3 regions of the Paenibacillus sp. FSL R7-0652 genome follow, and region 3 is predicted to be linked to each of the others. Evidence: riboswitches for the same ligand, from Rfam matches in the RefSeq annotation. Region 3 holds a riboswitch; each other region holds the start of a gene.
What was found. Region 3 has a riboswitch for cobalamin ahead of MKY97_RS07085 (ABC transporter substrate-binding protein). Riboswitches for the same ligand answer to the same signal wherever they lie in the genome.
Positions count from the first base shown of each region.

Region 1: another riboswitch for cobalamin. It lies ahead of cobJ (precorrin-3B C(17)-methyltransferase); the one in region 3 lies ahead of MKY97_RS07085 (ABC transporter substrate-binding protein).
Region 2: another riboswitch for cobalamin. It lies ahead of nikB (nickel ABC transporter permease); the one in region 3 lies ahead of MKY97_RS07085 (ABC transporter substrate-binding protein).

Region 1 is NZ_CP152001.1:6,128,517-6,138,893, reverse strand. It holds gene MKY97_RS26745 (spore germination protein) at 1-1,451, shown strand, start outside; gene MKY97_RS26740 (Ger(x)C family spore germination protein) at 1,456-2,655, shown strand; gene MKY97_RS26735 (hypothetical protein) at 2,648-2,875, shown strand; gene MKY97_RS26730 (endospore germination permease) at 2,932-4,161, shown strand; gene MKY97_RS26725 (uroporphyrinogen-III synthase) at 4,293-5,126, shown strand; cobalamin riboswitch at 5,384-5,573, shown strand; gene cobJ (precorrin-3B C(17)-methyltransferase) at 5,949-7,883, shown strand; gene MKY97_RS26715 (sirohydrochlorin chelatase) at 8,277-9,509, shown strand; gene cobK (precorrin-6A reductase) at 9,506-10,288, shown strand.
Region 2 is NZ_CP152001.1:306,707-317,083, forward strand. It holds gene MKY97_RS01395 (histidine kinase) at 1-1,228, shown strand, start outside; gene MKY97_RS01400 (ATP-binding protein) at 1,246-2,856, shown strand; gene MKY97_RS01405 (response regulator) at 2,857-3,558, shown strand; gene MKY97_RS01410 (alpha-glucosidase/alpha-galactosidase) at 3,715-5,013, opposite strand; gene MKY97_RS01415 (AraC family transcriptional regulator) at 5,238-6,074, shown strand; cobalamin riboswitch at 6,175-6,370, shown strand; gene nikB (nickel ABC transporter permease) at 6,528-7,466, shown strand; gene nikC (nickel transporter permease) at 7,467-8,303, shown strand; gene MKY97_RS01430 (ABC transporter substrate-binding protein) at 8,322-9,926, shown strand; gene MKY97_RS01435 (ABC transporter ATP-binding protein) at 9,926-10,377, shown strand, end outside.
Region 3 is NZ_CP152001.1:1,595,999-1,606,375, forward strand. It holds gene cobD (threonine-phosphate decarboxylase CobD) at 1-1,056, shown strand, start outside; gene MKY97_RS07070 (adenosylcobinamide amidohydrolase) at 1,053-1,838, shown strand; gene cbiB (adenosylcobinamide-phosphate synthase CbiB) at 1,883-2,860, shown strand; gene MKY97_RS07080 (histidine phosphatase family protein) at 2,854-3,567, shown strand; cobalamin riboswitch at 3,746-3,875, shown strand; gene MKY97_RS07085 (ABC transporter substrate-binding protein) at 4,328-5,323, shown strand; gene MKY97_RS07090 (iron ABC transporter permease) at 5,320-6,366, shown strand; gene MKY97_RS07095 (ABC transporter ATP-binding protein) at 6,363-7,277, shown strand; gene cobT (nicotinate-nucleotide--dimethylbenzimidazole phosphoribosyltransferase) at 7,323-8,456, shown strand; gene cobU (bifunctional adenosylcobinamide kinase/adenosylcobinamide-phosphate guanylyltransferase) at 8,453-9,013, shown strand; gene cobS (adenosylcobinamide-GDP ribazoletransferase) at 9,010-9,909, shown strand; gene MKY97_RS07115 (cobyric acid synthase) at 10,011-10,377, shown strand, end outside.

The sequences.
Region 1 (10,377 bases), 2.1 Mb from region 3:
TAAAAGAAATATTCTCGGAATGTTCCGACGTAGTATTCCGCAATGTTATGATCACACCGGAGGTGCAGGGACTCCTCGTATACGTCGAGGGCATCGTGAATTCGGCAGATATTCAGGAGCATATGCTGCGTCCGCTTATTCGGGGACTGATTCAGCAGCGAACAGACGAGCCGGATGTGCCGATTGATGATACACGGATTGAATTAACACAGGTAAAGCGAGTTCAGACCTGGGCCGCTGCGGCAGAGGGCGTGCTTGCCTCATCGGCGTTACTGGTCATGGATGGAGAAGCTGAAGCATGGCTTTTCAATGTCAAGGGCGGTATAAGAAGGGGCGTAGAAGAGCCGCAGACGGAATCGGTCATCCGCGGACCCCGGGAGGGATTCACGGAGACGCTCCGCATGAATACAGCTTTACTGCGGTTCAAGCTGAAGACACCTGCACTCAAAATGGTGAGTATGACACTGGGCTCCGATACGAAAACAGATGTTGTTTTGGTCTACCTGGAAGGAGTCGCCGATCCCAAATTGATTCAGGACGCCAAGAAACGTCTCGAAAAAATTGAAATTGACGGTATTTTGGAGAGTGGTTACATTGAGGAGCTCATTGAAGATCATCCTTATTCTCCTTTTCCGCAGCTGCACTACTCGGAGCGTCCAGATACGGTTGCTGCAAACCTGCTGGAAGGTCGATTCTCCATCATGGTGGACGGGACACCGTTTGCATTGATTGCACCTGTGACCATGTGGCAGATGCTGCAGGCAAGCGAGGATTACTATGAGCGGTTTTTCATTACGAATCTGATTCGCTGGATTCGCTTTTTGTTCGTAGCGATTGCTCTGTTCCTGCCAGCTCTGTATATCGCGGTTACAACCTATCATCAGGACATGCTTCCAACCACACTGATTCTCAGTATTGCCGGTGCCCGTGAAGCTATTCCTTTCCCGGCGCTGATCGAAGCGCTCATTATGGAATTATCCTTTGAAGCGCTTCGAGAGGCCGGGGTCAGGCTGCCCAAGACGGTGGGGCAAGCGGTCAGCATTCTCGGTGCCCTGGTGATCGGCCAAGCTGCCGTACAGGCAGGTATTGTGTCTGCCCCAATGGTTATCATCGTGTCGATGACGGGCATAGCTTCCTTCACTATTCCGCGCTTTAACTTTGCCATTACCGTAAGGCTGCTGCGGTTTCCGATCATGCTTCTGGCAGGCATGTTAGGGTTATACGGCATAGTCATTGGTCTGGTACTCATCTCTGTGCATCTGACACAGATGACATCATTTGGTGTACCATATCTGTCTGGTTTAAGTCCGTACAGCAAGAAGGATACCAAAGATATTTTGGTCCGGGTGCCTTGGTGGAAAATGATCAATCGCCCTTCGACTGTACATCGGGACCGCAAACGTATGACCAGAGATATTAATGGTTCGCCGGAAGCTGAGGAAGGATGGTGATTCCATGCAGGTTCTTATCAAATACAGAGCTGTGATTGCGCTGATTCTGTGTACTTCCATGCTTGCAGGCTGCTGGGATCGCGAAGAGATCAATGACATTGCCTTTGTTATCGGCATTGCCGTTGATAAAGAAGAGGAGAACTACAGAGCAAGCCTGCAAATTGCTCTTCCAGGACAGTCAGGTGCATCAGGCAGTGAGGGTGGTGGCGGGGGGACCAGTGGTGATAAGTCATGGTTCCTGCTCTCGAACACGGGTCCAACGCTGCGGGAAACAACACTTGCAGGTCAGAAATCATTGTCTCGCAAAATTTATTATGCGCATCGCCGAACCATCCTCATTGGAGAGGAGCTTGCCCGGGAAGGTGTGGCCTCGATGCTGGATTTACTCACGCGGTATCCGCTCAACCGGTTATCGGCAATGCCTGTCGTCACTCGGGGTGAAGCTTATAAAGTCATTGATACGGATGCTCCCATTGAGAAATTCCCTTCAGAGATGGTGCGAGAGTTATGTTTCCTGAATATGCGAAATCCGCGTTCTCTCAAAACATTTATCGACTCCATTCTGAGCGAGGGTATTGATCCTTTTCTGCCTATTGCTTCGGTTTCGGACAGCGTACCGAAAGATTGGAAAGACTCCAAGACCAATATCAAGCTGGATGGTCTGGCTATTTTCAAAAAAGATAAACTTGTAGGCATGATGGATAAGGAACCAGCAGATGCTCTGATTCTGGCGATGGGTGAAGCGAATGCACCTGAAGTTTTGATCAAGGCCCCTCGAGGGAAAGGGGATTTGTTTATCAAGCTGAACGAGAACAATGCTTCGCTTCACCCTCATATAGAGAATGGGAAGGTGAGTATAACCATTGAACTCTATGCCAAAGGGGTATTGGTCGACAACGAATCCAATTATGGGGATCGGCAGGAGAAGGAGATTCTTAATATTAATGAGGCTGTTCACCAGAAGCTCAAAGAGGATATTGAAGAAGGGGTCCATCTGGTACAGAAGAAGTTCAAAGCGGACATTCTCGGTATGGGCAGATCAATTCATCAGCAGCGGCCAAAGGAGTGGAAGAAGATTAAGGATCGTTGGGATGTTCTCTATCCGGACGTCAAGGTGAATGTAGAGCCCCATGTCATCATTGAGAATGTTGGCGTTGTCAATAAACCGATCGGGGTCGTAGAGGAGGACATTGTGCATGATTAAACCGCTTCTGTTCACATATTTAGCGATGGTTGTTGGCGCGCTTATCATGGATTTTCGTCATCTGAAACAGGCAGCCCCGATTAATCGCTGGTTGTCTTACGGTTTAATGGCCATAGGGATTGGTATCTGGTTGTATGTAACTGCATTGAGCACGAAGACGTTTTTTGTAACGGTATGGATCAGTCATGTGATCCAGCGTCTGCTGCCGCTGCCCGGATGAAGTGCAGTATGATTGCTTAACATGCAGAAGGTATGCGCAGGAAAGGAGGGGACAGGATGAGTCAGAAAGTAACCCACCGACAAATGGTATTGATCATTATGCTGCTCAGTATTACAGGTACGCTGCTTCAACCTCATGCTCAGGCCATTTTTTATGCAGAACAGCATGCTTATCTCTGTTACGTACCGGTTGTTCTGATTATGTTTACATCGATGTGGATGCTCAGCCGTGTCCAGCGGCGTTTTCCAGACAAGGATTTGTTTGAGTCGCTGGCGGAGCGCTTCCCCTTCCTCGGGAGAGTAACGGGGTTTCTATACATCACGTTTTTCTTCTTTGTACTTGCCAGAGATATACGGCTAACAGGGGATTATGTAAGTATCACGTTACTTGAAACAACACCTATATCGATAATCGTGCTTTCTTTGATTGTCATGGCCGTTTTTATCGTTAGGGGAGGTCTCGGTTCCCTAATCGGTATGGTGGAGTTATATGTGACTCTATTTGTGTTAAACTCCATCATCGTTCCGTTTATGCTGATTCAGCAGATCAATCTGGATAATTTGAAGCCCTATCTCGATGTTGACCTCGCGGGAGTGGGGACAGGAAGCTGGTATATCTTTTCATTTTATGGTGAGATGATTGCCCTGCCTTTTGTGGTAAGAGGTAGTGACTTTCGCGTGAAGTCAATTCTTTCGGGTACTATTGTTACGGGATTGCTGCTGATGCTGATTGTTGTAGAAACGATTGCTTCAATCGGTGTACCCATTGCTTCAAGACTTGTATATCCATCGTATGAGCTGGCAAGACAGCTGCAGATCAGTGACTTCCTGGATCGGTTTGATCTGGCGCTTGCTGCCGCAACGCTGCCTTGTATTATTACCAAGATTGCATTTGACCTGTATTTTGTATGCTGGGGATTAAAACGAATGATTCCGAAGGTGTCTGGTAAAGTATTAACTGGACCGATTGCGCTGCTGGGTTTTGTATGTGCCTTTTGGTTTTTCCGCAATGCGGTTCAGCTCAATCGCTTTACTCGAGAGTGGACGTGGATTGCGATCGTGTTCGAGGTGTTATTCCCAATTGTATTGTTTCTTTTCCTTCGTCCGCGCAAGAAGGATGCACAGCATGTCCCGGATTCCGGGTCCGAAGAACGTGCGTCCAGAGACAAACAGCGCAAAGAGGATGAGAAGCAGCAGGCACACGCTGAACCGGATCACTCTGAAGAAAAGTCCGGGGAAAAGAAGGGGAAAACATCACATGGTGGCGGTAATCTGCAGCCTTCCTGATGAAAACTATAAAAAATCGTTATAGCCAAGAGCCCGGAATGAAAGCAGATATGGTTTCCCTCCGTACAAGCAGCCTGTATACTGTAGTCAGACTGATGAACATTCGGCTGATTTGAACGGAGGGGACAGGTATGGCGCAGCATTTGGCAGGGGTAAGAGTAGCATTAACCGGACCGCGAAAGTCCAAAGAGATGTCTTTATTAGTAGAAAAAATGGGTGGAGTCCCTCTTGTGCGTCCTGCACAAGGAACGGTATTTCTGGATGACCGCAGCATCAGGGATGGATTGGTCTCCTGGATTTCCAATCCGCCGGATTGGGCTGTGTTTACAACCGGTATGGGACTGGATGCCTTGTTTGACATGGCGGAGGATATGGATGTGGCCGGGCAGTTTCGGAATGTGCTGTCTGAATCGAATGTCGCAGCCAGAGGATACAAAACGGTAAATGCACTTCGGAAGCTGAAGTTAACACCTTTGGTACGAGACGATGATGGCAGTACGGACGGATTGATTCGTGAATTCGGCTCGCATGATCTCTCAGGTAAAAAGGTGATGCTGCAGCTGCACGGAGAAACGGCCCCCAAGCTGGTCCACTGGCTGGAAGAGCAGGGAGCCGTCGTACGCCAAGTGCTGCCTTATCGTCACGTACCACCGGAAGAAGCTGCGTTGAAGCAGCTTTTGGATGAAGTCCTTCGGCATGAGCTGCATGCCGTAGCTTTTACAAGTGGTCCGCAAGTTCGATTTTTAACGGAATATGCCGCTTCTCAAGGAAAGCTGGAGCAGATGCTGAAGGCCTTCAGGGAAGGTGTAGTTCCGGCTTCCGTCGGTAAAGTGACCGCAAATGCGATGCGTGAGGAAGGCATTGAAGCACTCGTTGTACCGGAGGAAGAGAAGATGGGTGCACTTATTGTTGAACTGGGGCGTTATTTTGCTGCTAATCCGGTTGGTGTCCGGGGGGAGTCTTAGAGGGAGCTCTGGCGGGAATGAGTTGAGAGCAGCAGCGTATACGGAGGCAGGAAGGCACGTCAGATCACTGGATGAAGAAAACGTAAACGCGTGGAGAGTTAACGCTGCAGGAAAAAACAGAAGCTTGTTATACAGGATACATAAAGGTTCTGGTCCGTTTGGCGGATCAGGATCTTTTTTCATTTTTATCCGAAAATCAAGATATGGACAATATTCATTATCGTGGACATTTTTTCCTGACCGATGGTATGATGAAATCAATATGAAAGCAGCAAGGTGCTCTTGCGTAAAGCAAGAGGTAACAGGGAATCGGGTGCAAGTCCCGAGCGGTCCCGCCACTGTAATGGTGAAGCGCTTTTCAATAAACGTCACTCGGAAAACGGGGAAGACAGAAAAGAAAGCTGATGATCCAAAGCCAGGAGACCTACCTTGCATGTGTCACCAAACCCTTCGCGGAAAGGAGTGGTGTACGATAAATTCGGAAAGGGACAAACATCAGTTTGTCCTGAAAGGCCTTATATGGGCTGTTTTGGTCGTGTGTACCTCCTTTTTTGGGGATTCATGCGTTCGTTTCCTGAGTTTAAGTACATGCGTATCTCATCCGTGAACAGGATGAGATTTTTTTGTTTTTCGGACAGCAAACAGCTTCAGGATCAGGCGAAAAATGAGGAGTACCATCAGCATGAAGTCAGGAATACCGCATATCACGGGGAACTTGCTGCCTGTAATCAAGAGAGGAAGTTCTTATCAATAAAGTTAACATTTTAGATAAATAGGCTGAGATGTAAACCGCGTGACGAGTGGAATGAGGGAGGAAGAGATATGCAAAAGCAAGGCAAACTGCTGATTATCGGGTTCGGCCCGGGTGCGATGGAGCATATAACGAAACGGGCACTGGATGCACTGCAGGAAAGCGAGGTTATTATCGGATACAACACTTATGTGGATCTGATTCGCCCACTGCTGAATGGACAAGCCATTGTACGTACGGGCATGACCGAGGAAGTCAGCCGGGCACAGGAAGCGGTGAGACAGGCGGAAGCAGGTAACATTGTGGCCGTAATCTCCAGTGGAGATGCAGGGGTATACGGCATGGCTGGACTTGTCTACGAGGTTCTGATGGAGCAGGGCTGGAAGCCGGACACAGGCGTAGCCGTTGAGGTTATTCCCGGCGTGTCAGCTGTTCAGTCCTGCGCTTCCCTGCTGGGTGCACCCGTAATGCACGATGCGTGTACGATCAGTCTCAGCGACCATTTGACACCATGGGATACGATTATTCGCCGGGTTGAAGCGGCAGCAGCGGCTGATTTTGTCATTGCTCTGTACAATCCCCGCAGTGGACGCCGTACACGCCAGATTGTGGAGACGCAGGAGATGCTGCTTCGTTACCGTGATCCCAAGACACCGGTGGGTCTGGTCAAAAGTGCGTATCGGGAACGTCAGGATGTGGTCCTGACGACACTGGAAGATATGCTGCATCACGATATCGGTATGTTGACTACCGTAATTATCGGCAATTCCTCAACCATGATGTACGAAGGACTCATGGTCACTCCGCGCGGATATCAGCGGAAGTATACGCTGAACTCCGCGGAACAGCCGCTCAGACCTCATGAGCGGCTGCGCACCGAAGCCGAGCCATGGTCGCTCGGCGCACAAGAAGCCCGCGCTGCCGCCTCCGGCGAGGCAGCGGGCGATAGCGCGGCCCGCGATGCGCAGGCCGCGCTAACGGCGGAGCCAGCCCTGCACGGCGCGCGCGCCGGAGCGGGCACGGCTCCGCAAGGGCAGCCGCCCGCTGGTGCATGGGCGGCGACCCCGCCTGCAGCAAGCCCGGCGCGCGGTGCCGGCACCGCCGTGCTTGCCGCATCGCGGTCCGTGCCCGCGGCGGCAGAAGCCGCACCGCGCGCCGCTGCTGCTGCGCCGCGTGCCGGCGCTGCCGAGCTTGCTGCCGAGGCGCTGACGCGGCTCGCGGCAGGCGGTGCGCTCGGGGGCGAAGCGGCAGGCCGCTGGCTGGACGCGGCGGCGTCAGGCCCGGCGGCCGTGGCGGCGCATCGCGCTGACGGCGCTGCAGCGGTTGGCACCCCAGCTCGGCCCGTGCCGGGACGCAAGGCGCCGCTCTTCGAGGTCGGCGTAGCGCCCGGCGTGGGCAACAAAAAGTTCACCGCCGTCCAGATGGCCCTGCTGGCGCAGTGCGCAAGCGAGGACGGCGAGCTGGAGTATACGCCGGAGCACCAGATCATTCTGAGGGTGCCGACGTTTGAACCGGATGCGCTGGTGGAGCAGCTGCGTGCAGCGAATTTTATCGTTGTTCCCATCGGTGATGTCATCAAGGTCAAAGCCTGTGATTTCTGCAATCTGGAGAAAGATGATGCCGTTCCGATGGCTAACCATCTTCAGGACGTGATTGGCGGATTATCTGCTCCGAAGGAAACCAGTGTAGCGCTGAACGGTTGCGGTATGGCTTGTTACGGCGCGGTGCTGGAGGATATTGGTATCGTTTACCGCAAAGGCGGATACGATCTGTTCCTTGGCGGCAAAAAGTTTGGGCGCAACGCACATCCGGCCCAACCTGTAGCCGAGGGTATTCCCGGTGATGAAATTGGCGGCATCGTAGAACGCATCGTGGCGGAGTACAAGGCAAAGGGCCATCCGAACGAGCGCTTTCACAAGTTTTTCAAACGTGTAGGGGTTATTCAGGGCTTCCGCCATGTGGATGCACCAGTCACCGTCGAAGTGAATCCGGTATGCGGAGATTAAGTGAACGAAGATAGATGATACAGGTCGATCAAACGCGCTGCCGATCCTTGATCAGACTGAATCGCGGCCTATAGCGCTAACGATTCTCAGAAGCCTTATATCGCGGAAAAGGGCATGTTTGAAAATGTAACGATCCGTAGGAACGCTATTTCATTAAAACCCAGCCCAAGTTGGTGTAAAAGGCATCATTTTGGTGAAATAACGTCTCCTGAGATCGTTAGAATTCCAGCGAGTATAAATTACTCCAAATAACGTTATCTGGGATCGTTAGCGCCGAGTTGTGAGCGTAGTAGGCATTAAGTAAGTGAGATGGTTAGCGTGTGGTTGATGTTGATAGATGATGGTTACATGAAAAATCTGATCTGTGGATCGGACAGCGGAGGAGATAAGAAGATGGATGCCATTTTGTTGGTGGGACACGGGAGCCGTGATCCTGAGGGAAACCGTGAGTTAAAGGAGTTTGCGCGTGGGGTTGCCGAGCAGGCACCAGAGAACACGCTGGTGGAGACCTGTTTTCTGGAGTTAACGAGACCGAGTATTGCTGATGGTGTGACAGCTTGTGTAGACAGAGGTGCGACGCGTGTTGTACTGGTGCCGATCATTTTGTTTGCAGCCGGTCATGCCAAGATTGACATTCCGAATGCCATTGACCGTGCCAAAGCACGTTATCCTCAGGTGCAGTTTATATACGGACGCCCGATTGGCGTACATGAAAAAGTGGTGCAGATTATGCAAACTCGCCTGCAGGAGGCACAGCCTGTGCGGGCTGCAGCTCAAGGTGAAGGTGAAACAGATACAGCAGCTGCAGTAGCCGCTCCGCCTGCTGCGTTGAGCGTAACGGATGAAGAGACAGCCGTGCTTGTGTTGGGACGGGGGAGCAGTGACCCGGATGCGAACAGTGACTTTTTCAAAATGACCCGTATGCTGTGGGAGAAGCTTCCGTATAGATGGGCGGAAAGCAGTTTTATCGGGGTTACCCAGCCTTCTTTCCCGGATGGCTTGGAGCGCTGCCTGCTGCTTGGTGCGAAAAAAATTATTGTCATGCCGTACTTCCTCTTTACCGGTGTGCTGATTAAACGCATTGACGAGATGACGGCTGAATTTGCAGCTGCACATCCAGACATTCAGGTCGAAATTGGTGGTTATTTCGGTTTCCATCCAAAGTTGGTCGAGCTTGTGCTGGAGCGTGCTCACGAGGGATTGTACGGGCGTGTGGCAGCGAACTGCGACAACTGCCAATTCCGACTTGAAGCGGCCAAACACCATCATCACCATCACGACCACGACCATGGGCATGACCACGATGAACATGATCATCACCATCATGATCACGATCACCACCACGAAGATCAACATGTCCACAGTCATGATGAGCATACTCATCACAACCATGACCATAGTCACGACCACGAACATGAGCATGCAGAACAGGGTTCCGTCCACCATGAGGCATCGCTTGATTTCCATCATGACCATGATGGAGAGATGCACCACACACATCACGAGCGTGAGGTCAACCGGAACAGCGGGCAGCGGGCAGCGCAGGAGCCCGTTCATGTACAGCCAGATACGTCCTCTGTTCACGCACAGGCCGCAGCGGCTTCAGAGCAGGTGAAGCATTCATGATTTTCATGTTGTGCGGCACCAGTGATGCACGGGAACTTGCGCTTCAAATCCGGCAGCAGGGCTATGACGTATTAACCTCCGTTGTGACGGATAGCGCGGCCCAAAGTCTGGAAGAAGCCGGACTGTCTGTGCGGACAGGCCGATTGACGGTAGAGGCGATGGTGCAGCTGATCCGTGAAAAAAACACCTCTGTCTTTGTGGATGCAAGTCATCCTTTTGCCGAAGAAGCACATGCGAATGCTATGGAAGCCGCGAAACAGGCGGGCATCCCTTACATTCGTTACGAACGAACCGGGCTTGTTTACGATGACCATGAACTACTGCATGTCGTGTCATCTTATGATGAAGCAGCGCTCAAAGCCAAAGAGCTGAAAGGTTCCGTGATGCTGACAACAGGCAGCAAAACGCTGCAAATCTTCACCAAGCACCTGCTCGGTGATCCGGATATACGACTTGTTGCACGCATGCTCCCCCGTCTCGACAATATGGAGAAATGCGCTGAGCTGGGCGTAGAGCAGCGCAATATTATTGCGATGCAGGGACCCTTTTCCCGAGAAATGAACGAAGCACTGTACAAGCACTATGCAGCAACGGTGATGGTTACCAAGGAAAGCGGCAAAACCGGGGCCGTGGACGAGAAAATCCAGTCTGCACTGGAACTGGGGATTCATGTTGTGCTGATCTCACGTCCAGAGGCGGAGTTTGGCACGGTATTTGATCACTATGACGGTATACTAAACGAGCTGAACGAGATGCTGAGGCAGTCATTTCTCCGATAGGCCTAATTTGAATAGTGCAGCTTTGAAGTGCCTGATAGAAAGCAGCAGACTCGGATGTAATGTTCGTTTCGTAATTTATTTCAGGCCGT
Region 2 (10,377 bases), 1.3 Mb from region 3:
TGTTGATCTGCTGCTTGTTGCGGATCGGTCAGCTCGTGAGGGTGAGTGGGTTGTTCCAGCGAAGGTAAGCGATATGCAGACCAAGACCTATCGCAGACTGAGTGAACAGGAGATGCATGAACAGATTGAACTGATTCGGCGCGGTACGTTCAAAATCTATATCGGGGCTGCCCCAGGTGTGGGCAAAACCTACATGATGCTGCGGGAAGGCAATGATCTGCTTCACAAAGGCATCGATGTGCGGATCGGGCTGCTGGAAACACATGGTCGAGCAGATACAAAGAAACAGATCGGGCATTTACCCGTCATTCCGCGTGAGCAGCGCTTGTATCAAGGGACGCAGCTGGAGGAGATGGACACCGAAGCGATATTGCGAGTACATCCGGAAGTTGTGCTGGTGGATGAACTGGCTCATACGAACGTGCCTGGCAGTAGAAGGCAAAAACGCTATGAAGATGTGCTTCGACTGCTGGACGCAGGCATATCCGTCATTACAACCGTGAATGTGCAGCACCTTGAAAGTTTAAACGATGCGGTGGAGCAGATTACAGGTGTACGGGTACGGGAAACGGTGCCTGATCGAATTATTCAATCGGCAGATGAGGTGCAGCTGATTGATGTGGCACCTGGGGCCTTGCGGCAGCGCATGCGAGAGGGTAAAATCTATGCAGCTGCCAAGATCGAGCAGGCACTTGCGAATTTTTTTAAAATGGGCAATCTGATTGCACTGCGTGAACTGGCTCTGCGTGAACTTGCAGATGATGTGGATGAGCGGCTCGAATCACAGGCATCAGCACGTACACTTCGGGGGCCATGGCGGCGTGAGGAATCCGTTTTTGTATGTGTCAGCAGCGATCAGCACGCTGAGCGTTTAATCCGTAGAGGTTTTCGGATGGCTTATCGTTTGAAGGCAGCCTGGCATGTCCACCATGTACACATCGGTCCGGCTATGAGTAGTGAGATGAAGCTTCATCTGGCAGGTTTGGAGCAGCTCACTGTGAGGCTCGGGGGTCATTTTCACGTCCATTACAGCTCGAAGCTGGGTGAGGTGCCTGGTATTTTGACTGCGAAGGCTGCGGAAGCGAAGGCGACACAGCTTGTGGTGGGGCAGGCCAAGCGAATCTGGTGGCTGAACGGCCAACGCGGATCGGGTTCCGTGGTGAACAAGCTTGTGCGTCTGTCGAGGCATCTTGATGTGTTGATCGTGGCAGATGATGATTATAGATAAAGCAGGTGGAATTCAATTTGTCGGAGCATATGAAAAAGGGCAGGCATGAGAAAAGTAAACAGGAGCCGTTTCGCTGGAGAAGGTCCCCTGCTTATATATGGGTTACACTTGGCATCATTCTGTTAACTGTCGTGCTTCATGCCACCCGCATGAGTGGCGACTTGGTGAACGCTGCCCTGGTTTACCTGTTTCCCGTACTGATCAGTGCCGTATATTGTGGAATGGGGCCTGCCGTGTATGCGGCAGCGCTCAGTGTTGTTATGTTTGATTTCTTTTTTGTTCCACCTTACCTCAGTTTTACTGTGGAAGATTTGCAGTATCTGATCTCGTTCGCAGTATATCTGGCAGTTGCTGTTATGACGGCAAGTCTTGCAGGCCGGCTGCGGCATCAGCTGGAGAGGGTTAAATCACGGGAAGCAGTAACGAATGCCTTGTATGATTTGAGCCGTCAGATCACTGCAATTACGGATCTCGATACCCTGCTGGATAACATGACTCGCCAGATATCCCTTATGATAGGAAGTCCGGCAGCCATTTATCTGCCGGATCAGCAGGGTGAACTAAAGCTTGGGATGAACTATGCATCTGGTCAAGGTACAGAGAAGAGTATCTGGGGAACCCGTCCCTCGGAGCTGGCTATCGCGGATTGGGTGTTTAAACACGGACAGACTGCGGGCAGAGGATCGACCAAACTCGGGGAGTCCTCCGGCCTGTACATTCCGCTTCGGACAGAGGATCGCATTCACGGTGTGCTTGCCGCAGACATGACCGCTGGCGGGACGGAGAAACAGCAGGAGCAGCATCTGCTGCTGGATGCCTGCGGAAGCCTTGCAGCAGGTGCTATCGCTCGGATGAAGCTGGCTGAGGAGGCTCGCCTCGCCCAGGTTACCGCCGAATCCGAGCGTATTCGAACTGCACTGCTGGATTCCGTCTCCCACGAACTGCGCACACCTTTAACCGCCATTATCGGCTCGGCCACTGGACTTATTGAGAATGACCACCTTTTTACAGCAGAGGACCGAAAAGAATTGACTGGCAACATCCGCGATGGCGCACTGCGTATGAATCGTCTGGTGACCAACCTGCTGGGGATGGTACGGCTGGAGAGCGGCATGCTGCAGTTGAATCGCAAATGGTGTGACGTAGGGGATATGATCAGCATTGTACTGATGAAGGTGAGGGAATTCAGCCTTCATCGTGAGATTGCGGTGCAGTTGCCGGAGGAACCTGTATTTTATTACGGAGATGAAGTGCTCTTGGAACAGGTGCTTGTAAACATCGTAAGCAACGCGGTTAAGTATTCACCCGATGAGAGCAGGGTTACTATTCAGGTTAAGAAGGAAAGAAATCAAGCTTCCCTGACCTTCATCGTAGATGACCAGGGTATCGGCATTCCGGAGCCGGAGCGCGCTCGCATTTTCGATAAGTTTTATCGTTCTCCATCCACGCAGCATATTACGGGAACCGGATTGGGGCTTGCCATCTGCAAAGGTATCGTGGAAGTTCACGGAGGTACAATTCAAGCTGAGGCAAATCCGGATGGGGGAACGAGAATACGTATAGAACTGCCTGAGGGAACAGAAGAATTGCCGTGTTCCTGTTCAGGGCAAGGAGAGGTTGGAGAATAGATGAACGACGCATCAGGAGCTCGTATTCTGGTGATTGACGATGAGCCGCAGATTCGCAAACTGTTAAAAGTGACTCTTCAGGCTCACCAGTATGAGCATTACGAGTGTGCTGATGGGGAGAACGGAATTATGCAGGCAAGCATCATGCATCCTGATTTGATCATACTCGATCTCGGTTTACCAGGAATGTCCGGCATGGACGTACTTCGCCGGATAAGGGAATGGTCACAGGTGCCGATCATTGTGCTTACAGCGAAGGATCAGGAAGCGGATAAAATTGCTGCACTGGATGGTGGCGCAGATGATTATGTGACCAAGCCGTTTGGCATGGGTGAACTGGTGGCCCGAATCCGGGTGGCGCTGCGGCATGTGGCCAAAACAACCGATGAACCGGTTCTGCGCTTTGGTCCATTGGTAATTGATTTGGCTCTCAGACAGGTTGAGCTGGATGGAGAGCAGATCAAGTTAACGCCGACGGAATATGAGATGCTGAAGGTGCTTGCCTCCAATGCGGGTAAAATTATTACCCAGCGTCAGCTTTTGCAGCAGGTATGGGGTGCACACCATCATGAATCAGACAGTCACTATCTGCGGATTTATGTGGGCCATTTGCGTAAAAAGTTAAAAGAAGACCCCACCCGCCCAATCTATATCCAGACAGAACCAGGCATCGGATATCGTTTTCTGCTGTTTGCGGAGTAGCAGTATGTTACAAGTTTCAGGGAGGACAGTACGGTGCGATGTATACGTTTCAGGGATCTCGGTAAAGTACGGCGAAAAAGTTCATGGTCTTCTTAAAATAAATTCAAAGAGCACCGTCCCTTTAACATTCTAAAGGAACAGTGCTCGATTTTTATATTATGAGAATTTGGGCAGCCAGTCGCCGTGGGCTTCAATTAAATCGTCGCACATGGCCACAATGTCGTCCATGGACAGCTCGGCAGCAGTATGCGGATCAAGCATAGCCGCGTGATAGATATGCTCCTTTTTGCCTGTCATTGCGGCTTCAATGGTGAGCAGTTGCGTGTTGATGTTGGTGCGGTTCAGTGCTGCCAGCTGCGGCGGCAGGTCGCCAATGTATGTTGGGCTGATACCGGAACCATCAACCAGACAAGGAACTTCGACACATGCTTCACGCGGCAGATTAGTGATGAGTCCGTTATTCATGACATTTCCGCCGATCTTGTACGGTCGATCTGTCTCCATGGCTTCCATAATGTGCGAGGCATATTCGCGGCTGCGGGTATGCTGAATATTTTCGCTTGCGAACAGCTTCTCCCGCATCTCCTTCCATTCGGCAATCTGGTTTACACAGCGGCGTGGATACTCATCCAGCGGAATGTTGAAGCGTTCGATCAGTTCCGGGTAGTTACGTTTGATAAAGTACGGGTGATACTCCGCGTTATGCTCGGAGGACTCGGTTACGTAGTAACCAAAACGGTGCATCAGCTCATAACGTACCATATCGTCATGGGTTTCCTGCTGCTTTTGTCTCGCAAGTCGTTTGATCTCAGGATAGAGATCCTGTCCATCTTTTGTAACCTCCAGCAGCCATGCCATATGGTTAATACCAGCAATCTTGGCGATAACACCTGTCTGATCGATCCCCAGCGCATCGAAGAGATGGGGTACGCAGACCTGCACACTGTGGCACAGTCCTACCGTTTTGATCCCGCCATGCACGTTCATAACATTAGTAAGCACAGCCATCGGATTCGTATAGTTCAGGAACCAGGCATCCGGGCATACTTCCTGCATATCCTTGGCGAAGTCCAGCATCACCGGGATGGTGCGCAGGTTGCGGAAGATGCCGCCAATGCCGAGGGTATCGGCAATCGTTTGACGCAGGCCGTATTTCTTCGGAATTTCAAAATCGGTGATCGTACACGGGTCATACCCGCCGACTTGAATTGCATTAATTACATATTTGGCTCCGCGCAGCGCTTCCTTGCGGTCATGATATGTCTTCACGGAACAGCGGCTGCCCAGCGATTGGGCCAAGCTGGTTAACAAGCGCTCGGAGTCGCCGAGACGCTCGGCGTCAATATCAAACAAGGCCAGTTCAAAATCCTGCAGAGCCTCCGTCATCATGACATCACCTAATACATTTTTAACAAAAACGGTGCTGCCCGCACCAAGAAACGTAATTTTATTCATCCCATGTTCATCCTTCCCGAAAAAATGTTGTACCCCAACTATAGGCCGAACAGGCTCATATCACTATGGTTCAACCCCTCCCAAACATGGCATAATCCCATTTATGTTTTCGTTTTCATGAATAATTTGCGTTTTTCACCTGTTATAATTTAGTGTTATTACAAGTGAGGACTATTCAGGTTTCATTTATGATAGTTGATCATCAACGTCGAAAGGAGGTTAACATGAGCCGGAAAATTGAAATGAATGTCGTTTCTGCGGGCTGGACACAGATGGAGCTGGTCTTATTATTTTATGGATGGGAGGCATGTGATCCTGCCCATTATTGGGGACCGGGGGTACGTGATTCCTATATTGTGCATTACATTCATGAGGGCCATGGCACGCTGTATATGGATGATCGGAAATATCATCTGAGTGAGGGCCAAGGATTTCTCATATTACCCGACACAGTTATCCATTATGAGGCCGATGCAGAGGAGCCATGGACATATTCATGGTTTGGCTTCAGAGGTGTACAGGCAAAAGCCTTTATGCAGCGTGCACAGTTAAGCGAGGCCCATCCGGTGTTTACTGCTCATGAACCGAATATCATGGCAGCGCTGTATGATGAAATGCTTCGAGCGGGAACGAGCCAACTTCCAGGAGGAGATGTGATGCATCAAAGTTTGTTATACCGACTTATGGCAGCGTTAATTGCATCTGCACCGATTAAAGAGGAAGAAAGCCCGCTTCTTTCGCCTAAAGAAACTTATATTCGGCAGGCTGTGCAGTTTATGGAGAACAGGTACAGCCAGCGCACCTCAATTCTGGATATCGCACAGGCTGTCGGGCTGGATCGAACCTATTTATCAGGATTGTTCAAAGAGCGATATGGCAAGTCACTGCAGGCCTTTTTCCTGGAGTATCGCATGAATCGTGCAGCGGAGCTGCTGCGCAACCCGATGCTGTCCGTGAGTGAAGTAGCCCACTCCGTTGGATACACCGACCCGCTGCTCTTTTCCAAAATGTTCAAACGTGTGACAGGCATATCGCCGAAGGGTTCGCGAGTGCGAGATTAGCCGCATTTATCAATTTCAATATTGAAAGAAAAGTTTTGAACATTATTCCGTATGCCGCTATACTGATACAGAAGTGCAGCAGATAACAGCCTTAAGCTGAATTAAATACGTGGAACTTGGTGCTCTGTCCGCTTGGACAGAAGCTTAAAAGGGAAGTCCGGTGTGATGCCGGCGCGGTCCCGCCACTGTAACAGAGGAGTCAGGCAGCATATCCACTGATCTTGGGAAGATCGGGAAGGAGCTGCTATGGTGATGATGCTGAAGCCAGGAGACCTGCCAGGTTTGACAAACACAGCAGTACCCTACGGGAGATAGGAAGGTGTTTAAAGAGCATGATTTTTTCTGAAAATCTGTTTATTTAAGACGTCCTCATTCCGTGTAACGGAGAAGGGCGTCTTTTTGGGTTGAATGGACGTAAAGATATGCGCAATACATCGGGAAGGACGTTTTTCATTGGGCAGATATATCGTTAAACGATTATTACAACTGGTTGCCGTTCTGTTTGGCATTACCTTCCTGACATTTCTATTAACCTATCTTTCCCCTGGCGATCCGGCCAGACTGATGCTGATGTCCACTGGAATCACACCTTCGGATGAGTTGGTCAGACAAGTGAGAGTGGAACTGGGATTGGACAAGCCGTTTCTGGTTCGGTATGGAACGTGGCTTGCGCAGGTTGTCACCGGAGACTTTGGTACGTCATATAAGTATGACCGTCCGGTAATGGAGGTGCTGTTGGCGCGTCTTCCGGCAACACTCCGTTTAACGGGAAGTGCCATGCTTTTGGTAATTTTGATCTCTTTTCCGTTGGGAATCATCTCGGCTGTACGGCGAAATCAATGGCTGGATTATATGATTCGTCTATTTTCCTTTGCCGGTTTGTCCATGCCAAGCTTCTGGCTGGGTATGCTTCTGATGCTGGTGTTTGGGGTGCAGCTGAAGCTGCTGCCCGTCATGGGCAGTTCCGGCTGGAACAGTCTGATCCTGCCTGCGGTCACGCTGGCCATTCCGCTGATTGCGCAGTACAGTCGGCAGATTCGTGCAGCGATGCTGGAGGAGACCAGTCAGAATTACGTCATGGGGGCGAGGGCAAGAGGTGTGAAGGAGTCAATCATCATATGGCGCCATATTTTGCCGAATTCACTGCTGCCGATAGTGACCCTTCTGGGTATGACAACAGGTGCACTGCTCGGCGGAGCAGCCATAGTCGAAAGTTTATTCGTATGGCCGGGAGTGGGACAGATGGCAGTGGATGCGATTTTTACACGAGACTATCCTTTGATACAGGGATATGTGATCTGGATGGCGATCATCTACGTTACGCTGAATCTGCTTGTTGATCTATGGACACATCTGCGTGATCCGCGCATTCGATTGGATGTGGACATTTAGATGAGCGCAGCAATTCGAGCATGGCTGACACAACGCCGCAGCTTTGTATTTGTGCTGTCTCTGGCCGGGAGCTGGATCATTCTGGCTCTGATTGCCCCACTGCTGGCTCCGCATGATCCACTCGCCACGAATTTTGCCAAAGTGCTGCAGCCGTCCAGCCCCGAATATCCACTTGGGACGGATCAGCTCGGAAGATGTGTCCTGTCTCGACTTCTGTATGGAGCAAGGACTTCACTGCTGCTTACGTTTGTGATGATTGGGATCGTCTTCAGTTTGGGTGCAGTGGTTGGTGTAATTGCAGGTTTTGTCCGGGGAGTGGTGGACACGGTGCTTATGCGGCTGTGTGATACATTGATGGCGTTTCCGGGATTGATTTTTGCAATTGCCGTGGTAGGCATGTTGGGCCCAGGATTGTTAAATACTGTAGCGGCACTCTCGGTGGTCTGGTGGGCAAAGTACGCACGCATGGCCCGAAGCTTGGTCATTTCTCTTCAGCAAAAAGAATTCGTCACCGCTGCCGCTTTCAGCGGTGCGCGTAAGATTCAGATCATTGGCAGAACGATCCTGCCTAACATGCTGCCTCCCCTGATCGTGATGGCGATGATGGACGTGGGCGGCATGATGCTGTCCATCTCGGGACTTTCTTTCCTGGGACTTGGTGCACAGCCGCCCGACCCGGAGTGGGGAGCAATGTTAAATGAAGGCAGAAGGTATCTGCAGACCGCGCCATGGTTGTTAATTTATCCGGGGGTTGCGATATTCAGTACGGTTATCATTTTTAATTTGCTGGGAGACAGTCTGCGAGATGTGCTCGATCCCAAAAAAAATACAGGTTAACTGAAGGGATTGTGAAGGATGAGGAATGTTCAACGAAAGTGGCTGTTTGCTCTTATGTCTATGATGGTCATTCTGGTGCTCACCGCTTGCGGCAGCGGCAAAAATTCATCGGCTTCGACATCATCGAATGCTGCGGAAAAATCATCAGATACAGATGCGAGCATCTCAGGTGCTGCAGGGAAGAAGTCTCATCTAAATATTGCCTTGTTCTGGCTGGGCAGCAGCCTGGACCCTGCGGAAGAGTGGAACGGCTGGACGCTGACACGGGCTGCAATAGGAGAGACGCTGATTCAGTTTGATGAACACATGAAGATGGTGCCCAAACTCGCAGACAAGTTGGATCGGGTTGACGATACGACCTGGCATTTTCATATTCGTGACGGGGTAACATTTCATAATGGCAATCCGGTGACTGCGGATGCGGTGAAAAAATCAATCGAACGATCCATCTCGCTGAACGAGAGAGGTCAATCGACACTGCCGATTGCATCAATGGCTGCCAAAGGTCAGGATCTGACGATCAAAACAACGCAGCCGGATGCCTCACTGCTGGGCAATATTGCTGAGCCGCTTTTCATTATTGTGGATACGAGTGCAGATACATCGAAATTCAAAAGTGCGCCGATAGCCACCGGGCCGTTCATGGTTACAGGATATACACCTGACCAGGAGATTCAGGTTAAAAAATACGATGGGTACTGGGGCGGTGCGGCCGATCTGGACACGATGACGCTGAAATACATCAAGGATGACAGCACACGTGCACTGGCACTTCAATCAGGCGAGATTGATGCAGCAAGTAATATAGGACGCAGCAATATGTCTCTTTTTCAGGACACATCACAATACACTATTGATGAAATACCCAGTCTTCGTACTCAGTTTGTATGGTTTAACACCAGCCATCCGCTGCTGAGTGATCCGAAGGTTCGCCGTGCGATCTCTTACGGAATCGATCGCGAGATGTATGCGAATACACTGGTAGGTGGACAAGCAGCCAAAGGACCATTTACATCTGCTTTGCCTTTTGGGTACGACAAGCTCAGAGGATACAATTATGAGCCGGATAAGGCCAAACAATTGCTGGATGAAGCTGGATATAAGGATACGGATGGAGACAGTATACGGGAAAAAGATGGGGAAAAGCTGTCGCTGCAGCTCATTCTCAATGCAGCGTACGAATCAGATTCCGTTGTGGCGGCTGCGATGCAGTCTCAGCTGAAAGAGATTGGCGTTGGTCTGGAGCTGACCTCATATGAGGATCTTACCGATCATCAGAAGAGCGGAAATTATGATTTAGCCCTAACGAGCATTAACACAGGCATCACGGGTGATCCGCAGTATATTCTAGACTTTTATTTCAAGACAGGTGCGGAGTGGAATGTGGGTGGATACAGCAATCCGAAGTTGGATCAGCTCATTGAGCGACTTCACTCAGAGTTTGATGTGGAGAAGAGATATGCTCTAGCAGCAGAAGCCCAGCAGCTGATTTTGGACGATGCCGCTTATATGTTTTTGACATACACACCGATTAATATTGTCAGCAAAAGCAATGTCAAGGGCGCGGCGATGTACCCGATCGACTTTTATCTGCTGGATCGCAATATCAAGGTTGAGCAGTGATGATGCCGCCGCGTGCAGTAACAGCATCTCTTCTTGAAGTGAAAAATCTGTCTGTGAGCTACAAGGAAGCGGCTCCGTCTTTGCGGGAAGTATCGTTTTCCATGAGGCAGGGAGAGATCATAGGTATTGTAGGTGAAAGCGGCAGCGGGAAGTCCACCCTGATTCGGGCTTTACTGGGCCTACTGCCTGTGGGCGGGCAGTACAAGGAAGGAGAGATTACTTTCGGGGATCGGGTGCTGCTGCGCGGCTCACAGCAGCATTGGCAGGGGATGCGCGGGAAACGAATTGCGACGGTATTTCAGGATACGGGTTCCTATCTGAATCCGATTCGAAGCATCGGGAGTCAGTACGTAGAGGCAATTCGTGCCCATCTTCCAATGTCCCGGAAAGAGGCTCAGGCCCTGGCTGTCCGCACGCTTGCCCATGTGGGGCTGGATAATCCAGAACAAGT
Region 3 (10,377 bases):
GAAGCACTGCAGCAAGGTCTGCACTCCGTGCTTCGTTATCCTGATCCGGGCCATCGGGCATTCAAAGCACTGTTGAGTGAGCGTTTGGGGGTAACGAAGAAGCAGATTTCCGTAGCCAATGGAGCTGCCGAAAGCATGGCTCTGATTCTGCTGGCACTTGCTCCACGCAGAGTAGGAACGGTGGAACCGGGCTTTTCGGAGTACAGCACTTTGGCGCGGCAATTCGGTGCGGAGGTCATCCATGCAGCAGGCCGGGAAGAATTGAATTGGCAGGCGAGAACCGAAGATATCGAACAGTTGATGGAGAAGGTAGACCTGCTTTTCCTTGGACAGCCGAACAATCCAAACGGTGTGCAGTATCCGGTGGAAGTGCTTCACAGACTTGCCCGCAAAGCTGAAGAGAAGGATACGGTACTCGTTATTGACGAAGCCTTTATTGATTTTATTCCAGTTTCCCGGCGGCAGTCTCTTGCTCCGCATCTGGATAAATACCCGAATGTGATTATTATCCGCTCCATGACCAAGTTCTACGCTATTCCCGGACTGCGACTCGGATATGCCTTGGGGAGTGCAGCATACATACAGGCGATGACGGAGAAACAGGTGACTTGGAGTGTGAATGGACTGGCATTAATTGCAGGAGAAGCCTGCCTGCGCAGCGGCGAACGTTTTGAACAGGAAACGATATCGCATATTACGCGTGAACGGGCACGATTAATTACATCGCTGGAGATGTATGGGTGCAGCGTAACGCCGGGTGAGGCAAATTTTATTCTGGCGCGTGTGCCAGAACCATGGACGGCGGCTTCCATCCAGGAAGCATTGGGGAAGCGAGGCATTTTGATTCGCAGCTGTGCCATGTATCCGGGGCTTGGTGCAGGACATGTACGCTTCGCGGTCAAAGGTGCCCAGGCCAATGACAGACTGCTTGACGTGTTGGGAAGTGTGCTTGAGCGGAGCAAGGATCAGGACGCGTGTCTGGCATCTTCTGATCAGGCAGGTCAGCAGAGCCATAAGCAGCATTCCGAAAAAGGAAAGGGAGGAAAGCGGTCATGACACTCCCGTTTTATAACTATTTTACACATGGAAAAATAGGCGAGAACGTCTATGTATCCTCTTCCTGGCCTGGGCTGCACATCTCTGCGCATGAACGGCATATCAAAGCACAGATTCCGCATTCTGCTTCTGCACTGTCCAGCGCAGTATATGGCGGCGGGATGCTTGAATTGAATCGCGTCTTTAACATTTATGTGGACAAACACTACCGCTGTGATGATCCACCCCGTGATATCGCTCAGGCGCTGCGTGAATGGCAGGAACAGGCCGATCAATGTGCCGGATTATTAACAGCTGTTAGGCTGGAGCATACCTCCATTCAGGAATTTACGAGTTCGGAATTCGGGCTGCTGTGCTGTACAACTGCCGGAGTATCGAATGCTGCACGTGCAGGTTCGGAGAGAACTGTTTTTGATATCCATGGGCAAACCCAAAACAGAGCTCCATATATCCCTGGCACAATTAATATCATGCTCTGGTTCAACGGCCGGATGACTTCGGGAGCAATGGTCAATGCGGTTCAGACGGCAGTGGAGGCCAAAGCTGCAGCGCTTGCGGATGCAGGCATTGCCGATTCGGAGAACGGACTGCCTGCCACAGGTACAACAACGGATGCCATTGTGCTTGCTGTTCGTCAGAACGGGGACGATATCCAGCCGCTTCACACTTACGCGGGTACAGCAACGGCTTTGGGGGCGGTCATCGGCAGACTGGTGTATGACACAGTGACCGAAAGTCTTCAGGCTGGACTGCAGTGGAAAGAGAGGGTAGGACGGCAATGACATTGGAATTGGAACATCTATGGGCTTCCTCGTTCTGGATTGGCATGGGGGGGGCTTGGGTTATCATTCTGGCGTATATACTAGACCGATGCATTGGAGACCCGCGCTGGATTCCGCATCCGGTTATCGGTATGGGGAAAGCCATCTCGGCTCTGGAGCGTGTAATTCGATTACGTGTGAACACAGATGCAGGTCTGAAAAAAGCCGGAATCTTGTTCCCGATCTTGATTGCAGGTGGTTCTTTTGCCGTCACCTGGGGTCTTTTGCTGCTGCTTGGTAAGATTCATCCCCTTTTAGCGGCTGCAGCCGAAATCGTTCTGATCGCCACCACGATTGCTTCCAAAGGTTTAAGAGACGCAGGAATGGAAGTATATCGTCATCTGAAACAGCAGGATTGGCCTGCCGCACGGCGTTCCCTGAGCATGATTGTTGGACGTGATACCGCACATCTGGACGAGCCCGAGGTGGTCCGGGGAACGGTGGAGACGGTCGCGGAAAATATTGTTGATGCCATCGTGTCCCCTCTGTTCTATGCGCTCATTGGCGGCGCTCCGCTGGCTATGGCTTACCGGGCTGTCAATACGCTGGACTCCATGGTTGGTTATAAAAACGAAAAATATCTGCATCTTGGCTGGGCCTCTGCCCGTCTGGATGATTGGGCAAACTGGATTCCTGCGCGCGTAACCGCCGCACTGTTAATTGTAGGCGCACGGGTGCTCAGGCTGGATGCCCGAGGTGCAGCACGCATGGTTGCCCGTGATGCGAGGCTGCATCCCAGTCCCAATAGCGGTTTTCCCGAATCGGCAGTGGCCGGAGCACTTGGCATTCGGCTGGGCGGACATAACGTGTATCACGGTATTGCCTCGTTTCGTGCTTATATGGGCGAGGCTGCGCGGCCGATGGAGGCCGAAGATATTGTACGAACGACAAGGCTAATGTTTTGGTCAGCTGGCGCTTTTGTGGGCCTTTGTTTCTTAGCAACCATGGGTGTGTGGTTAATAGGAGGTGCGCTATTGTGGTAATTAAAGAAGGGCAGGAGCAAAGTGATCCAGACTCTAGTGAATCAGAACAGAATGGATCGCAGCACGGTGAGTTAGAACAGTTTGGATCAAAACAGTCTTCGTCAAAGCGGAGCATTGTACTGATCCGTCATGGAACAACCCAGTGGAATGTGGAAAAAAGATACCTGGGGCATACCGACATTGGTCTGCTGCCGGGTGCTCAAGAAGAGCTGGCTCTGCTAAGCCGGCAGTGCCGCAATCTTACATGGGACGCCGTATACTGCAGTGACCTTCTTCGCTGTCGTCAGACCTTGGCGTACACCGCGCCTCAGGCTGCTGCACAGGCAAAGTTGGATGCGCGCCTGCGCGAGAATGATTTTGGACAATGGGAAGGTTTGACCTACGAGCAGCTGCAGCATAATCCGCTCTACCGGCGCTGGATCGATCAACCGCAGGAGGTTGCGCCGCCTGAAGGGGAAGCATGGCCGTCATTCGCGGGACGAATAGATTCTTTTCTGCATGAACATATCTGGTCAGGCCGGACTTCACATAGAACATTGATTGTGACACATGGCGGAGTCATCCGTTACATGCTGTCCCGTCTTATTGAAGGTGTTGGATTCTGGGATACACATGTGATCCCGGGACAGGCGATTCAGGTATACATTGAAAAGCAGGGGAACCGCTGGCTTGGCAGCCGTGTGAATTTTCCGTCTATCGGCTTGTAAGGCGGTGCAATATACCCTATAATCACAACAGAAGTGTGACTCGGTACGAGCATATTGGTGTGATAGGCTGCAAGGCCTGAGCTGATGTGATTCGTGCGGAGCTAACTGCATCTATCGGTCACATGGATTAACCATCATTAACGACCAAGGGTCCCGCGTGTGAAGCAGATGTTCATGATGAGCAAAGACAAGTCATGATGTGCACAAGGGTAAATGGGGAAGCTGGTGTAAATCCAGCACGGTCCCGCCACTGTGAAACAGGAGCCATCCTGTAAGTCAGATTACCAGCCCTGGACGTACAAGCCGGTGTTCCTTCGAGGAAAGGACAACGTTTCGGGCCATTCTGTGCGTGAGCGCTTCCTGCTGCACATATACAGACTGCCATATGCGAGACGTCATCCCTGATCCTTATGTGAGGATTAGGGATTTTTCTTGTTGTACACGATGTGATGAAAAATAGTATGTTACACGGGGCCACTCCGAGTGCAGTACCATTTTCCGATTGTTATTATCCCTAGATTTTTTTGATTCCCTTATTCAAAGGGAAAAATCCGGTGATAGGCGTATGCTTTCGATGCAGCTTTCTTACAGAAAGCTGCAGGCGAGCACTTCGTTTCTCCAAATTGGTTCTGCACTCTCCGTTAAACGTGTACACATCTTCATTTTCGTTTCATCGGAACACACCAAGATGGGGTAGAGCATTAAGATTGAGGTATTATGTAACAACAATAGTACAGATAGAGAAGGGGAGTTTAAATTAATGATTAAGAACTGGAAAGCACTCACGTCACTGTTGAGCGCAGCGATGCTGGCACTGGCGCTCGCCGGATGCGGTAATGCAGCAACCAAAGAAGGAGCGGGCAGCACACAGCAGCCTGCACAAGAGCAGTCACAGGAACAAACGCAAACCGATTTGAAAACACAATATCCGCTGACGGTTACCGATGCAACAGGTGAGTCTTTTACTTTTGAAAAGGCACCATCCAAAATTGTCTCGGTATCTCCGGCTGAAACGGAGTCATTGTTTGCGCTTGGCCTGGACGAGCAGATTATAGGGGTATCGGATTACGATGACTACCCGGAAGCGGCGAAAGCAAAAGCGAAAATGGGCGGGATTAACAAACCCAATGAAGAGTCGGTTATTGCCGCTGATGCGGATATCGTATTCGGAGGTATTTCGTTGAGTGAAGATGCAGTGAAAAAGCTGCGTGATTTGGGGATCACCATTTTCAAAACCGATCCTAAATCCATCGACGATGTAATGAACAATATCGAAACGTTTGGTAAAATTACAGATCATCAGGAGCAGGCTCAGAAACTGATCACACAGATGAAGCAGGATGTAACGAACGTAACAGAAGCGGTCAAAGCCGTGAAGCCGGAAGAGAAAAAGAAAGTATATGTTGAGTTCTCTCCAGGCTGGACCGTAGGTAAAGGTGAGTTCATGGATGAACTGATCACGACAGCTGGAGGCACCAATATTGCTGCGGACAAAGAGAGCTGGTATCAGATTAACGAGGAAAATGTAATCGCCGCTAATCCGGATGTTATTCTATACGCAAACGATGTAATTGACGAAAACTCCAAAACGCTGGATCAGATTATCAAATCGCGCAGCGGCTGGGATCAAATCACAGCCGTAAAAAACAATAATGTGGTCGGATTGGATGCCAACTTGCTGAGCCGTCCGGGCCCACGTGTAACTCAAGGATTAAAAGAAGTAGCCAAAGCGATCTATCCTGATCTGTTCAAATGAGCAAAAAGCTGATCCTGTACGGAACGATAGGTATAGGGCTGCTGATGCTTACCGTGCTCATCTGCACGGGCATTGGTTCGGTGGCGCTGCCCATCCGGGACATTGCCGGTATTCTCATTCACAAAATGCCGTGGGTGGGCGACTGGATCACACCTGATTGGAGCAGGGCTGCCGAACAGATTATCTGGAAGGTGCGCTTTCCACGTGTGCTGCTTGCGGTGCTCGTTGGAGCTTCGCTGGCCATTGCAGGCGCGGGCTTTCAAGGAGTGCTGCGCAATCCGCTGGCAGATCCTTTTACACTAGGGGTATCCTCAGGAGCTTCGGTGGGGGCGGCTTTCCTGATTTTCTTCGGACTGCAGTATGCCCTGATCGGAATCTGGACGCTGCCGCTGGTTGCTTTTCTGACCGGGGCCATGACGCTGTGGTTCGTCATGACGCTGGCTCGTGAAGGACGCAAAATACCGACACACAGCCTGATTCTGGCAGGTGTTGTTATGCAGAGCTTTCTGGGTGCGGTCGTTTCCTTCCTGTCGACCATGTCCAAGCAGACAATCAATGAAATTATATACTGGACGATGGGAAGTCTGGCACTGCGCGGGTGGTCGTATACGGCCATCCTTTTCCCGTATTTCCTGCTGGGTCTGATCTTTCTGTGGAGCCGTGCACGTTCCCTAAATGTACTGGCGCTGGGTGAACGTCAGGCGGCACATATCGGGGTTGGCGTGGACAGACTCAAGCTGTCTGTACTTGCTGTGGGTACGCTGCTCACAGCCGGGGCAGTCTCCGTCTCCGGCGTCATTGGCTTCGTTGGACTGGTCATTCCGCATATGCTTCGGCTGCTGGTAGGGCCGGACTACCGACTGCTGGTGCCGCTATCTGCAATTGGCGGTGCGATCTTTATGGTATGGGCGGACACGATTGCCCGCTCTCTGCTGGCACCAACCGAGATACCGTTGGGTGTCGTGACGGCTTTTGTAGGTGCTCCGTTCTTCGCTTATCTGCTGCACCGGAACAAGAAGCTGCGGAAGGGGATGGTCCCGTGAGTAAAGGGTGGAAGCACAATCAACAAGGCCAACAACCGTCTCCGGGGTTGTTGTCTCAATCGGATTTAAGCAGTAATGCACAGCGTGCTTTAACCGGGGATAACGGAAAGACTGTCGGTAAAACAAAAACATGGGTATCGGTTACAGGTGCTGGCAAAAAGTACGGTGATCATCGGGCCTTACATGATGTAGACTGGCAGATTAAAGAAGGAGAATGGTGGGGAGTTGTCGGCCCGAACGGAAGCGGAAAGTCGACACTGCTCCAGCTTATAGCTGGAACGGAATCGCTAAGTGAAGGTCAGATCCGTATTGACGGCCAAGATATCACTTCGTACAGCCGCAAGGATCTGTCACGTATGATCGCGGTTCTGCAGCAGGATGGTCTGCCGGCAATTTCCTATTCTGTGCGTGATGTCGTAGAGATGGGGCGATACCCCTACCAGAACTGGCTGGGCAGGGAATCGGCAGATGGGGCCCGAGTTGTGGACCGGGTGCTTGAAGAACTGGGACTGATGGAACTAGCGGAGCGGCCGCTGGATTCCCTAAGCGGTGGGCAGAGGCAGCGGGTAGCGCTGGCCAAGGTTATGGCACAAGAGCCGCGTCTGCTGCTGCTGGACGAACCCACCACATTTCTGGACATCAAATATCAATTACAATTCATGGAGTTATTAGCTGCATGGCGGCAGAAGAGCTGTATTACCATTGCTGCCGTACTGCATGATCTAAATCTGGCTGCCTTGTTCTGCGATCAGATTCTGGCTTTGAGAGAAGGCGAAATAGCAGGGATGGGTGCTCCTCGAAGCTTGATGACGGGGGAGCAGATAGAAGAGATTTTTCGCGTTAAACCTGCGATGGTGTCCCATCCGGATCATGCCGTACCTCAACTGCTGCTGCGGCGGGATACGCTTTAAATAAGGCAGGAGAACCTCTATTTTAAAAAAGGAAGTGCTCGTTGTATGAAGAATGAACAGGTGTTGGGACAGCTATTGAACAAAATTGCACCTCCTGACCAAAACATTGCAGCGGAAACGTCTGCTCATGTAGATGTGCTGACGAAACCGCCAGGCAGTCTTGGCAAACTGGAGGACCTTGTCATTCGACTGGCGGGTATGACAGGCAGTGTGCGTCCGCGCTTTGATCGCAGAGCGGTTGTCGTGATGGCTGCGGATCACGGTGTGGTGGCAGAAGGGATAAGTGCTTTTCCAGCCGAAGTTACTCCTCAGATGGTCATGAACTTTCTGGCGGGAGGCGCTGCCGTTAATGTGCTTGCACGTCACGCCAGAGCAGAAGTCATCTGTGTCGATATTGGTGTAAATGCTGACCTTGAACACGCAGACCTGCTCTCTCGCAAAATTCGTAAAGGCACTGCCAATATGGCCCAAGAGGCAGCAATGACCCGGGATGAGGCGATTCAGGCCATTCTTGCAGGCGTGGATGTGGTTGCGGAAGAGGTGGCAAAAGGCACACAGCTGTTTGTGACTGGAGAGATGGGAATTGGCAATACCACTGCGAGCGCTGCAGTGATGAGTGCGCTCACAGGGACTGAACCCGCTGCTGCTGTAGGGAGAGGGACAGGGTTGGATGATGCGGGAGTGCTGCGCAAAGCTGCCGTTATAAGTCAGGCTCTGAGCATAAACACACCAAATCCTGATGATGCATTGGATGTACTCTGTAAAGTGGGCGGATTGGAGATTGCCGGACTTACCGGCGTTATTCTTGCATCAGCGGCACACCGCTGTCCGGTTGTAGTGGATGGTTTCATCTCTACGGCTGCAGCGCTGATTGCGAGACAGCTTGCTCCTCTGAGCACGGCATACATGATCGCGTCGCACACTTCACATGAGAATGGGCATGCGGCACTGCTGCGTGAACTGGAACTGAAACCGATGCTGGACCTGGACATGCGTCTTGGAGAGGGAACTGGCGGCGTGCTCAGCCTGCATCTGATTGATGCCGCATGCCTTCTTCTGAATGAGATGGCTACCTTCACCAGCGCAGGGGTTTCGGATGGAGCAAATCAGGCTTCAGCAGCTGCTGCCGATCCGGCTGTTTCATCGGCGTCATCCGTGCTGGGAGATGGCTCCCGATGAGTGTATTGGTCACAGGAGGGGCCCGCAGCGGTAAAAGTTCGTTTGCCGAGCGTCTCTGCATGCAGCGTTCCTCAGAGGCATGGTATGTAGCAACAGCTCAGGCGTATGATGACGAAATGCGTGAACGTATTGCTATGCATCAGCAGCAGCGTGAAGACTCCGGTTATCTCTGGCGTACGATGGAGGAGCCGCTGGCCCTGCCTGCGCTCATTAACCGCATGGGTGAAGGACATACCGGTACTTCTGCACCTACGATACTGGTGGACTGTCTGACACTATGGCTGACGAATATTCTGTTAGCACACGAGCAGGACGATAGCCATGTGCTGCAGGGTCATCTGGATGCGCTGGTTGAAGCGATTCGAACGTATCCAGGTCTGCTTGTGCTGGTTACCAATGAAGTGGGTGACGGGATTGTGCCAGAATACAAATTGGGCCGGGTTTATCGTGATTTGGCAGGTGTACTTAATCAGCGAATTGCGGCAATCTGCCGTGAAGTATTTCTTGTAACGGTGGGCATCGCAATCGAATTAAAGAGCAAGGAGTATCGCTTATGAAGGAAGGCACAGGACGCTCAGATGTTCCGCAGCAGCAATATGCCGCCGCTGCCGCTTTTCAATTTCTCTCACGTTTTCCTGTGAAAATGCAGCTTGATTTTGCACCACCGCTGCTGCGCGAAAGTGTAGTGTACTACCCGCTGGTGGGCGCTGCAATCGGTCTATGCGTCTGGCTTGCAGCGGCGCTGAGCGGTTTGCTTCTTCCCGCCTTCCCGGCAGCCGTTCTCGCCTTAACGGTGTGGGTCTGGCTTACCGGGGGACTGCATCTTGACGGATGGATGGATACGGCAGACGGGCTGCTCAGTTATCGAAGCCGTGAGCGAATGCTGGAGATTATGAAGGACAGCCGGGTTGGCGCTATGGGTGTCATTGCCTGTGTGCTGCTGCTTATGATGAAGGCCGCATTGATCGCGGACTTTATTGCGCGCGGCAGCTGGTATTACGGCGCACTGCTGCTGCTGCCCATGATTTGGAGCCGATGGTTCATGGTTTATGCCATGTCGGCTTGGCCCAATGCACGCGGGGATGACGGACTGGCCGTTCTGTTCAAAGGGCTTGGCGAGCGGAGAGAAGTGCAGCGTGCACGAAGCGCTGCTGCCGGACTTTCGCTGATTGCAGGGGTCTTGACGATTGCTGCCGTATGGATGTTCAAGCCCGATACGGCTATTGCCGATGCTGCGATCAGCGGGTTTGGATCACTGCCATGGTGGCTGTATCCCGTAACATCGGTGATTCTAGTGCCTGTGGCGTGTTATTACATCGGGCGTTTCGTGGCGGTACGAATTAGTGCAAGGCTCGGAGGCCTCACCGGAGATACATATGGTGCGATGAATGAACTGCTGGAAGCTGCCCTGTTGACGGTGTTAAGCGTACTTCAAGGACTCTTCTGGCTCTAGTTGTGATTCATTAAGCATTCTTGTTATGCAGCAGGTTAATCGCACGAAAGACAGGGGGAGCAGGCGTGAAAGATCAGGGGAAACAACCAGCAGCTGTACTTATGCTGCAGGGAACGGCTTCCGATGTTGGTAAAAGTGTAATCACAACGGCGCTTTGCCGGATTTTCAAGCAGGATGGATTTCAACCTGCCCCGTTCAAATCACAGAACATGGCCCTGAATTCCTATGTCACCGAAGACGGCAAGGAGATCGGCCGGGCGCAGGGGGCGCAGGCTGAAGCCTGCGGTATAGAAGCAACAACCGATATGAATCCAATCTTAATCAAACCCGTACGGGATATGCATTCACAGATTGTGGTGCATGGCGTACCTTTTGCCCAGATGAGTGCTTCGGATTATCGTCAGCACTTCCTGCCTGAAGCAAAGCAGACGGTCATGGATGCCTTGAACCGTTTGCGTGATACATATG